One region of the Cellulosimicrobium funkei genome, then DNA from elsewhere that is predicted to be linked to it. Evidence: riboswitches for the same ligand, from Rfam matches in the RefSeq annotation. Region 1 holds a riboswitch; the other holds the start of a gene.
The links. Region 1 has a riboswitch for S-adenosylmethionine ahead of BXA05_RS02070 (aminotransferase class V-fold PLP-dependent enzyme). Riboswitches for the same ligand answer to the same signal wherever they lie in the genome.
Positions count from the first base shown of each region.

Region 2: it holds a riboswitch for S-adenosylmethionine, as region 1 does, so the genes downstream of both, BXA05_RS05480 (methylenetetrahydrofolate reductase) here and BXA05_RS02070 (aminotransferase class V-fold PLP-dependent enzyme) in region 1, are expected to answer to the same signal.

Region 1 is NZ_FTMI01000001.1:478,720-484,467, forward strand. Features, by position in the region: gene BXA05_RS02055 (GNAT family N-acetyltransferase) at 1-212, opposite strand, end outside; gene BXA05_RS02060 (CsbD family protein) at 304-477, shown strand; gene BXA05_RS02065 (GNAT family N-acetyltransferase) at 606-1,253, opposite strand; gene BXA05_RS02070 (aminotransferase class V-fold PLP-dependent enzyme) at 1,366-2,799, opposite strand; SAM riboswitch class IV at 2,833-2,948, opposite strand; gene BXA05_RS02075 (hypothetical protein) at 2,994-3,605, opposite strand; gene BXA05_RS02080 (rhodanese-like domain-containing protein) at 3,857-4,348, shown strand; gene BXA05_RS02085 (O-succinylhomoserine sulfhydrylase) at 4,345-5,583, shown strand; gene BXA05_RS02090 (class I SAM-dependent methyltransferase) at 5,737-5,748, shown strand, end outside.
Region 2 is NZ_FTMI01000002.1:264,588-270,335, reverse strand. Features, by position in the region: gene BXA05_RS05490 (heavy metal transporter) at 1-293, shown strand, start outside; gene BXA05_RS05485 (sodium/solute symporter) at 290-1,813, shown strand; SAM riboswitch class I at 2,025-2,127, shown strand; gene BXA05_RS05480 (methylenetetrahydrofolate reductase) at 2,133-3,194, shown strand; gene metE (5-methyltetrahydropteroyltriglutamate--homocysteine S-methyltransferase) at 3,227-5,728, shown strand.

The DNA.
Region 1 (5,748 bases):
CTGGGAGCACCGAGGACCGCGAACGCGAGCCGGCCCGGCGCGGCGACCGCGTCGCGCACGTAGCCCTCCATCGCCTCCGTGCCGCGCGGGACGGCGCTGGACATGCCCGCCCAGATGCCGTCGTCGACGAGGGCGCCGAGCGCCGGCGCGTGGGTCGCGGCGAGCGGTTCGAGGCGGACGCCGAAGCCTTCGAGGACGGTCTCGTGCTGCACCCGCACATCCCACCACACCCCGGTGGCTCGACCGCGTGCGAAGCCGGCCGACCGTGGTTACGGTCGAGAGGTACCGACGAGAGGAGCACTCATGGGACTCGGAGACAAGGCCAAGCACGCCGCCGAAGAGGCGGGTGGCAAGCTCAAGGAAGGCGCGGGCAAGCTCACGGACAACGAGCGGCTCGAGGCCGAGGGCCAGGCTGACCAGGCCAAGGCCAACGTCAAGCAGGCGGGCGACGACGTCAAGGACGCGTTCGACCGCTGACGTGCTCCACCGTTCTGCTCACGAGGGCTCCGCTCCGGCGGGGCCCTCGTGGCGTCTCGGGACCGTTCGCCCGGGGCGCGACGACCGGGATGCGACGACCAGGACACGACGACCGGGAGCCGCGACGGTCAGGATGCGGCGAGCGGCCGGACGTCGGCCGACGGCGCCGGGGCGAGCACCGGGACGACGCGCGGGGCCGTGATCCGCGCGAGGAGACCCACCTCGACCCCGGGCCACTCGGGCGCGAGGATCGAGAACAGCACGGAGTCGGCGCGCGTCCCGTCGGGCGCGGTGCGGTGGCCGCGCATGACGCCCTCCTCGTGGGCGCCGAGACGGCGCATCGCCCCGAGCGAGCGCTCGTTGCGCGTGTCGACGCGGAAGCCGACCCGGTGCACGTCCCACGTCTCGAACGCGTGGCGCAGCAGCAGCCACTTCGTCACGGGGTTGACGAGGCTCCCCCACGTGGAGCGCGCGTAGAACGTGCGGCCCACCTCGACGCGGCGGTCGACGAGCGACAGGTCGCGGAACGCGGTGCTGCCGAGCACGGCGCCGGGCGCGCCGTCGGGGTCGACGGCGCGCACGACGAAGCCCGTGAGGTCCGGGGCCGCGCGGGTCGCGGCCACGAGATCGGCCATCCCCGCGACCCCGTAGGGCAGGGGGATGCTCATCCCTGACCACATCGCCTCGTCGACGAGGCCGGCCAGCGTCTCAGCGTGCTCCAGGGCCAGCGGTTCCAGCCGGAAACCGTGCCCCGAGAGGACGACGTCGTGCAGCACAGCGCATATCAGAGCACACGCGGAACACCGCGCCAAGAGGGTCCGGCGACGCGGTGGACAACGCTCGGCGACGGTCCGGTGAACGGGCTCCGCCGTCGGCCGTCGACGCCGGTCAGACGGCCGGCCCGCAGCCCGCCGCGTCGGCGAGGAAGCCCGCCGCCGCGGTCGCGAAGAGCCCCTCCAGGCCGGACCCCACGGGGACCGGGCGGGGGTCGTCCACGACGGCCCAGCAGCCGTCGACGACCTCGTACCGGGTCGTCGGGCCCTGCTCGACATACGCGCGCACGGCCTCGACGAGACGCACGACGTCCGCACCGGTCGTCCCGACGCCCACCGAGGCGCGGATCGCGCCCGCGTCGTAGCCGAGGCGCGCGAGCAGCGGGTGCGCGCAGAACCGGCCGTCGCGCACGCCGATGCCGTGCTCGGCCGAGAGGTAGGCGGCGACGAGGCCCGGGTCGTGGCCCTCGACGGCGAACGTCACGACGCCGACCGGGTCGACGGCGTCGTCCCACACGCGCACGACCCGGACACCCGGGACCGCCTCCAGGCCCGCGACGAGGGCCGCGCGGAGCGCCGCCTCGTGCGCGTGCAGGTCGGTCGGGTCGAGCGCGGCGAGCGCGTCGCACGCCGCCGCGAGCGCCGCAGCGCCCACCACGTTCGGCGAGCCGGCCTCGTGGCGTGCGGGCGCCGTCTGCCACTGCGTCCCGGTCACCGCGACCTGGCGCACGGCGCCGCCGCCCGCGAGGTAGGGGGTGCCCGCGTCGAGCCAGTCGCGCCGCCCGACGAGCGCCCCCGCGCCGAACGGCGCGTAGGTCTTGTGCCCCGAGAACGCGACGTAGTCGACGCCCGACGCGGCGAGCGAGAACCCGCGGTGCGGGACGAGCTGAGCGCCGTCGAGCACGACGCGCGCACCCGCGTCGTGCGCGGCGCGGACGACCTCGGCGACGGGCAGGGACTCGCCCGTGACGTTGGAGGCGCCGGTCACGGCGACGAGCGCGTACGGGAAGCGCGCGAGCTCGGTGCGCAGGCCCGAGAGCGTCTCCGCGACGGACGCGCCGCCCGCGAGGACCGTCGCGCCGCCGGCGCGCTGCCAGGGCAGCAGGTTCGCGTGGTGCTCGACGTCGAGGACGAGCACGCGCCCGGGCGTGCCGTCCGCGTTCGCCGGGACGCAGCCCGCGAGCAGGTTGAGCGAGTCGGTCGTGTTGCGCGTGACGACCGTGACGTCGTCCTCGCGCGCGCCGACGAACGCGCCGATCGTGCGGCGCGACGCCTCGTAGAGCGCCGTGGAGACCTGCGAGAGGTAGCCCGCGCCGCGGTGCACGCTCGCGTAGAGCGGCAGCACCTCGGTCACGCGGTCCGCGACCGAGCGCAGCGCCGGGGCCGAGGCCGCGACGTCGAGGTTCGCGTACGGCACGCTGCGGCCGTCGACGAGCGGGACGAGCGTGTCCCCGCCGACGACGGGCAGGAGCGCGGGCGCGTCGGCGAGCGCCGCGAGGTCAGGGGCCGGGGCGTCGGTGGGACACGAGACGTCCGCGAGAGCAGTCATGGCACAGTCCTCCAGGGTCGTCCGGGGAGAACCTCCCCGCGCTTGCCGCCCGCCGGTCGGCGTGCGGCCTGGTCGTCACCCGGGGCACCCCGCCGCGAGAGGAGGGTTGCCGGCCAGCAAACCGGGGTTTCGCGCTGGCACTCATGACCTGCACACCAGGATGTCCGCGCGCACGGTGGCGTGTCAACCGGTGGTCACGGCGTCTCGGATGGCGGGACGCAGCCCACGGGCGTCTCCAGGCGCCACCCCGACTCGTCGACCGCGAACGACTCGAGCACCTCCCCCGTGCCGGCGTCGAGCACGACGACCGAGTCGGCCGGCCACCGCGCCGGGTCGCCCGGCGGTGTCGCCGGCGGGCGCTGGAGGCGCACACCGCGCGTGTGGGCCTCGATCACCGCGCCCGTGCGGGTGCTCGCGAGCACGACCTCCGGGTGCGCGTCGGCGTAGGCGTCGCACGCCGCGCCGTTCCCGTCGGAGCTCCACCAGCCCTCGTACCCGCCGACCGTGTGATCGGCCAGGTCGACCGGCTCGCCCCGGTGCGCCGCGGCCCCGTCCGACGACGGCGGGGGCGGGTCGAGCCGCTCGCCGTCGGGCCGCTCGTCGTCGGGTCGCTCGCCCTCGGGGCGAACCGGGTGGACGGACGGCCGCTCCCCGGGCGTCCGCGCGGCATCGTCCCCGACGGGCCCCACGCTCACGACACCCTGCGGGGGCTCCTCCCCGCCGGACGCGGCCCACCACCAAGCGCCCGCCGCGACGACGACCGCCGCCACGCCCGCGCCCGCAGCGCGTGCTCGTCCCGTCTGCATCGACTCCCCCCGCCCGCCGGGACCCCCGCCCGGCCGCGCGGCCACGCTAGCGGAGCCGCGCGGCGTCGGGCACCCCTCACGGGCCGCTCCCCGAGACGGGCGTTCCGCACGTCGGACGCGTGGCGTACGATCCGAGCCAACCATCCGGAGCGGCCGAGTGACGTGGCACGTCGACGCCGCAGCAACCCCCCGGACCGCCTCGGCGGCCGGGCGCAGGGTGCTACTGCCACGATCGATGGAGGAGGACTCTCATGAGCGACCAGTCCCAGCAGGCGTCGGCACCCTGGCCGGCACCCCCCGAGGCGCGTCCCGCCGTCGGCTACGCCGGCGACCTCACCCCGCAGCAGGCATGGGACCTGCTCGCGCACGACGAGCGCGCCGTGCTCGTGGACGTCCGCACCGAGGGCGAGTGGCGCACCATCGGCGTGCCCGACGCCACTCAGCTCGGCCGCGACGTCCTGTTCGACGAGTGGGTGACCCCGGCGGGGCCCAACCCGCGGTTCCTCGACCGGCTCGTCGAAGCAGGCCTGACCCCCGGCGACGAGCGCCCCGTCGTGTTCCTGTGCCGCTCGGGCCAGCGGTCGATCGGCGCGGCGCGCGCGGCCACGGCCGCCGGGCTCGGGCCGTCGTACAACGTGCTCGAGGGCTTCGAGGGCGCCCAGGGGTTCTCGGGCCTGCGGGACGTCGAGGGCTGGAAGGTCCGCGGGCTGCCCACCACGACGTTCGACGAGGCCGCCCGATGAGCGCGGTCGTGCCCGGCGGCTCCGGCCGCAAGCCCCTGCCCGCGAGCGCCCGTCCCGCGACGCTCGCCGTGCGCGGCGGCCACGCGCGCACCGAGTTCCAGGAGACGTCCGAGGCGCTGTTCCTCACGCAGGGCTACACGTACGACCGTGCGGCGGACGCCGAGGCGGCGTTCAAGGGAGAGCTCGACCGGTTCGTCTACTCACGCTACGGCAACCCGACCGTGCACACGTTCGAGGAGCGCCTGCGCCTCCTGGAGGGTGCGGAGGCGTGCTACGCGACGGCGTCCGGCATGTCCGCCGTGTTCACGGCGCTCGCCGCGCTGGTGCGGTCCGGGTCGCGCATCGTCGCGGCGCGCGCGCTGTTCGGGTCGAGCCTCGTCATCTTCGACGAGATCTTCGCGAAGTGGGGCGTGCGGACGGACTACGTCGACGGCCACGTGCTGTCGCAGTGGGAGGAGGCGCTGTCCACCCCCGCGGACGTCGTGTTCTTCGAGACGCCGTCCAACCCCATGCAGGACATCGTCGACGCGCGGCGCGTGAGCGAGCTCGCGCACGCCGCCGGCGCGGTCGTCGTGCTCGACAACGTGTTCGCGACGCCGTTGCTGCAGCGGCCGCTCGAGCTCGGGGCCGACGTCGTCGTCTACTCGGCGACCAAGCACATCGACGGGCAGGGCCGCGTGCTCGGCGGCGCGATCCTCGGGACCGAGGAGTACGTCACCGGCCCGGTGCAGACCTTCATCCGCAACACCGGGCCGTCGCTCTCGGCGTTCAACGCGTGGGTGCTGCTCAAGGGCCTCGAGACGCTGCCCGTGCGCGTCGCCGCGCAGAACGCCGCGGCGGCGCAGGTCGCGGAGGCGCTGGAGCAGCTCCCCGGGATCGGCCGCGTGCGCTACCCGTTCCTCGCGTCGCACCCGCAGCGCGAGCTCGCGCGGTCGCAGCAGAGCGGCGGCGGGACCGTCGTGACGTTCGACCTCGCCGTGCCCGAGGGCACCGACCCCGAGACGGCGAAGAAGCGCGCGTTCACGTTCCTCGACGCGCTCCAGGTCGTCGACATCTCGAACAACCTCGGCGACGCGAAGTCCCTCGTCACGCACCCGGCCACCACGACCCACCGCAAGCTCGGCCCCGAGGGCCGCGCCGCCGTCGGGATCGCGGAGACGACCGTGCGCCTGTCGGTGGGCCTGGAGGACCCGCACGACATCATCGAGGACGTCGCCCAGGCGCTGAACTCCTGACCCCCCGCCTCCCGCCGAGCAGGCGGTATCGGTTCGTCCCGGCGCCGGGACGGGCCACGACCACCTGCTCGGCGGGCAGGAGGGGCCTGGTCGGCACCGGGGGCTTCCCAGGATCGGGTGGACCGGTCGCGTGAGCTTTCGTAGCGTCGTCGGGTGCCCGACGCC
Region 2 (5,748 bases), on a different contig from region 1:
GCGGGCTCGTGCGGGCCCAGCTCCGGCTCGGGCTGGCGTGCGTGGCGTCGTTCCTCGCGGTCGTCACGCTGCTCACGGTGACGATGAGCGGCGTGCCCGCGCTGGACGACGTCGTGCTGCTCGGCGTGCCGCTGCCGTGGCTCGTGCACGCGTACGGCTTCTACCCGGTGATCGTCGCGTTCGCGGTCGTCTTCGCGGTAGCGGCGGCGCGCAACGAGCGCCGGTACCGCGCGCTCGCCGAGGGCGCGGGCGGGCCCGACGAGCCCGGCCCCGACGACGGCGGTGCGCCGTGACCAGCGCGCTGCCCCTCGTCGCGATCGCGCTGCTCCTGCTCGCGACCGGCCTCATCGGGTTCTACGGCCTGCGGATCTCGCGCACCACGAGCGACTTCTTCGTCGCGTCGCGCACCGTGCGGCCGGTCTGGAACGCGTCGGCGATCAGCGGCGAGTACCTGTCCGCGGGCACGTTCCTCGGGCTCTCCGGCCTCGTGCTGCTGTCCGGCGCGGAGGCGTTCTGGTTCCCCGTGGGGTACGCGGCGGGCTACCTGCTCGTCCTGCTGTTCGTCGCGGGCCCCCTGCGGCGCAGCGGCGCGTACACGATCCCCGACTTCGTGCACGCCCGGCTCGACTCCGTGGTCGCGCGCCGCGTGACGAGCGTGCTCGTGCTCGTCATCGGGTGGCTCTACGTGGTGCCGCAGCTCCACGGGGCGGCGCTCGTCATCACGAGCGTGGCCGCGGTGCCGCCGTGGGTCGGCTCGGTGGGGATCGCGGTCGTGGTGAGCGCCGTCGTCGCCGCGGGCGGGATGCGCTCCATCACGTTCGTCCAGGCGTTCCAGTTCTGGGTCAAGCTCACCGCGCTCGCGGTGCCGCTCGTCTTCGTGCTCATGGCGCTCGGCGGGGCGTTCGAGCCCGGCGGCGCCGTCGTCACGTTCGACCCCGCCGCCGTGTTCCCCCACGAGGCCGGGCCGGGCGGCCTCGACGCGTACGCCACCGTCTCGCTCCTGCTCGCCCTCCTGCTCGGCACGACCGGCCTGCCGCACGTCCTCGTGCGCTTCTACACCTCGCCCGACGGCGGCTCGGCCCGCCGCACGACCGTCGTCGTGCTCGTCATGATCAGCGTCTTCTACATGGTGTCGAGCACGCTCGGGCTCGTGGCGCGGGTCGTCGCGCCCGACCTCGCGGCGCCCGGGGTCGCGGACACGGTCGTCCTCACGCTGCCGACCCGCCTCGTGCCCGGGCTCGGCGGCGAGCTCCTCGCCGCGCTCGTCGTCGCCGGGGCGTTCGCCGCGTTCCTCGGGACGTCGTCGGGGCTCGTGGTGGCGCTGGCGGGCGTCGTGAGCCAGGACCTGTTCGGCGGCACCGTGCGGTCCTTCCGCTGGTCGGCGGTCGCGTGCACGCTCATCCCGCTCGCGTTCGCGCTCGTCACCATCCCGCAGGGCCTCGTGACGAGCGTCGGGACGGTGTTCGTCTTCGCCGCGTCGGCCCTCTCCCCCGTGATCCTGCTCGGCGTGTGGTGGCGCGGCCTCACCGCGCGCGGCGCGGTGGCGGGCATGGTCGTGGGCGCCGTCCTGTGCGCGACGGCGCTGCTCGCGTCGTCCGCGCTCGTCGCCGCGGGGTACGGGAGCCCGTCCGGCGGCACGGCCGACGGCGTCCCCGGCGTCGTGCGCGCCCTGCTCGCCCAGCCCGCCGCCTGGACCATCCCGCTCGCGACGGCGACCGTCGTCGTCGTGTCGCTCCTCGACCGGCGCGGGCCGCCGCTGCGCACCGACCGGTTCCTCCGCCGCCTGCACGTGCCCGAGCGCCGGAGGGCCTGAGACCTGCAAGGCCGACGACGACCCGTCGCCATGGTCGGTGTCTGGGACCTCGCTCGAGCACCTGAAATCTGTAGCGTAGGAAACCTGAAATTCGTAGCGTAGAGAGCCCGAGATCCGTAGCGCGGGGCGCCGGTACGCCTCCGGCCGATCCCTCCGCATCTCACCTGGCGGGCGCTCTCGACCGCATGTCGGATGGGTCGTAGGATCGTGCCAACCATCCAGAGCGGTCGAGAGTCCTGGCTCGACGACACCGCAGCAACCCGCCGACGGAAGCCTCCCGAGGACAAAGGTGCTAACGCCAGGGTCGATGGAGTGACGCATGACCTCAGAGGCATCCTTCGCGCACCGTCCGGGCCGTCCTCGGCCGACGGTGTCGTTCGAGCTCATGCCCCCGCGCCGACCGGACGCGGCCCCGAAGTTCTGGGAGACGGCACGCCGTCTCGTCGCGACGCACCCCGACTTCGTGTCCGTGACGTACGGCGCCGCGGGCACCGACCGCGCGACCGCGCGCCAGGTCGTCGGACGCCTGCTCCAGGGCACGCCCGTGCTGCCGATCGCGCACCTCACCTGCGTCGGGGCGTCGCGCGAGGACGTGGAGTCGGTCATCACCGACTTCCTCGACGAGGGCGTGCGGAGCTTCCTCGCCCTGCGGGGCGACCCGCCGCGCGACCAGCCGGACTGGCAGCCCGCGCCGGACGGCGTCCGGTCGTCGACCGAGCTCGTCGCCCTGCTGCGCGAGGTCGAGGCGTCGCGCTGCGCGTCCGACCCGGCCGTCGCGCTGCGCGGCGCGGCCCGGCCGCTGACGATCGCCGTCGCGACGTTCTGCGACGGCAACCCCGCCGCTGGCACGACGCGCACCCAGGAGGTGCGACGCCTCTGGCAGAAGCAGCAGGCCGGCGCGAGCTTCGCGATCACGCAGCTCTTCTACGACGCGTCGTCGTACACCGACTTCGTCGCCGAGGCCCGTGCGGCCGGCGTGACGATCCCCATCCTCGCCGGGCTGCTGCCCACGACGGAGCCCGCGCGGCTCCGTCGCGTCGAGGAGCTCACGGGCGTGCGCGCGCCCCAGCGCCTGCTGGACGCGCTCGACGCCCTGCCCGACCCGGAGGCGCAGCACGCCTACGGGATCGCGTACTCGGTCGACCTCGCGCAGCGCGTCCTCGACGCGGGCACGCCCGGTCTGCACGTGTACACGTTCAACAAGCACCGCGCCGCTCTTGACCTGCTCGAGGGTGTCCACCTCGGCGGCGGGTCGGTCGGGACCGGGGGCGGCGCCAGCGCCGCCGCCGCCCCGCTCGTCCCGGACCTGGCCAGCGGGCCGTGGGTCACCGGCACCTCCCTGCCCACGACGAGCGCCGCCACGCACGGCGCGCCCGTCTGACCGGTCCTCCGGACCAGCAAGAGGTTTCGATCATGGACACTTCCGTACCCTCCCCTACCCAGAACCCGGTCGCTTCTCCCGCCGGTACCGCCTTTCCCGCCGGCACCGTGCTCGGCTACCCGCGCATCGGTCGCCGCCGCGAGCTGAAGAAGGCCGTCGAGGCGTTCTGGGCCGGCAAGACCTCGGCCGAGGAGCTCGAGGCCACGGCCCGCGAGCTGCGCCTCGCGACCGTCCGCCGGCTCGTCGACCTCGGCCTCGGCGCCGACGACGCGTCCGTCCCCGGCTCGTTCTCCTTCTACGACCAGGTGCTCGACGTCGCCGCCTCCCTCGGGGCGGTCCCGTCGCGGTTCGCGTCGCTGACCGACGACGCCGGTCGCCTCGACCTCGCGGGCTACTTCACCGTGGCGCGCGGCCAGGGGGACGACGCCCCGCTCGAGATGACCAAGTGGTTCGACACGAACTACCACTACCTGGTCCCCGAGATCGGCCCGGACACCCCGATCCGCTTCGTCGACGACCGCGTCGTGCGCGAGTTCGTCGAGGCGAAGGAAGCCGGCGTCGTGACGCGGCCCGTCGTCGTCGGGCCGGTGACGTTCCTCGCGCTGTCCAAGGCCGCGGACGACGCGCCCGCCGGGTACTCGCCGCTCGACCGCCTCGACGACGTCGTCGCCGCCTACGCCGACCTGCTGCGCGCGCTCGCCGCGGCGGGGGCGCCGTGGGTCCAGCTCGACGAGCCGATCCTCGTCACCGACTCGGTCGACGTGCCGTTCACCGAGCTCGCCGCCGCCGTGGGGTCCGCGTACCGCGCCCTCGCGACCGACCTCCGCCCGGTGCCGAGCCCGGGGTCTTCGGCGGCCTCGTCCGCAAACCCGGCGGCAACCCCTGGTTCGGCGCAGGACGCGCGGCCCGCGATCCTCGTCGCCACGCCGTTCGGCGGGCTGGAGACGTCGCCGGACGGCGACGGCGCGACCTTCGACTTCCTGGCGGCCCTCGCGGGCACGGACGTCGAAGCGATCGCGATCGACGCCGTCCGTGCGGACCTTCCGGACTCGCCCTACGACGACCTCCTGACGAAGACGCTCGTCGTCGGCGCGATCGACGGGCACAACGTGTGGCGCGCCGACCTCTCGGCAAAGCTCGACACGCTGACCGCCGCGCGCAGCCTCGGTGCGGGCGCGGTCGCCGTCGGCACGTCGACGTCGCTGCTGCACGTGCCGCACGACGTCGAGGACGAGACGTTCGCCGAGCCCGGCACGGCGTCGGGCACCACGCTCGACCCGCGCCTGCGCGACTGGCTCGCGTTCGCGGACCAGAAGGTCGGCGAGGTCGCGACGCTCGCCCGCGCGCTGACCGAGGGTCGCGACGCCGTCGCGGCGGAGATCGAGGCGTCCCGCGCGGCGGTGGCGTCGCGCGCGGCGGCGAGCGGCGTCGTCGTGCCCGCGGTGCGCGAGCGCGCGGCCGCGCTGACCGACGCGGACTTCGCGCGCGGCGACTACGCCGAGCGCGCGGCGGCGCAGCAGGAGCGTCTGCACCTGCCGCTGCTGCCCACGACGACGATCGGGTCGTTCCCGCAGACGCCCGAGATCCGCCGCGCCCGCGCGCTGTGGACGAAGGGCGAGCTCGCGGACGCGGACTACACGACCGCGATGCGCGAGGAGATCGCGCGCGTCGTCGCGCTCCAGGAGGAGCTGGGCCTCGACGTGCTCGTGCACGGCGAGCCGGAGCGCAACGACATGGTGCAGTACTTCGCGGAGCACCTCGACGGCTTCGCCGTCACGGCGAACGGCTGGGTGCAGTCGTACGGGTCGCGCTGCGTGCGCCCGCCGATCCTGTGGGGCGACGTCACGCGGCCCGCGCCGATCACGGTCGAGTGGTCCGCGTACACGGCGTCGCTCACCGAGAAGCCCGTCAAGGGCATGCTCACCGGGCCCGTGACGATCCTCGCGTGGTCGTTCGTGCGCGACGACCAGCCGCTCGGCGACACGGCGAACCAGGTGGGCCTCGCGCTGCGCGACGAGATCGCGGACCTCGAGTCCGCCGGCATCGGGATCGTCCAGGTCGACGAGCCCGCGCTGCGCGAGCTCCTGCCGCTGCGCCGCGCGGACCAGCCGGCGTACCTCGACTGGTCCGTCGGGTCGTTCCGGCTCGCGACGTCGGGCGTGGAGGCGGCGACGCAGATCCACACGCACCTGTGCTACTCGGAGTTCGGCGAGGTCATCGGCGCGATCGACGGCCTCGACGCCGACGTGACGTCGGTCGAGGCGGCGCGCTCGCGGATGGAGATCGTGCCGGAGCTGCGCGACGCCGGGTACTCCCGCGGCATCGGGCCGGGCGTCTACGACATCCACAGCCCGCGCGTGCCCTCGACGGAGGAGGTCACCGAGCTGCTGGAGCTCGCGGTGAAGTCGATCGACCCGCGCGTCGTCTGGGTCAACCCGGACTGCGGCCTGAAGACCCGCCGCTACGAGGAGACCGTGCCGTCGCTCGAGCACCTCGTCACCGCGGCGAAGGCCGTCCGGGCCACGCTCGGCTGACCCCGGGAGACGCCGGAGGC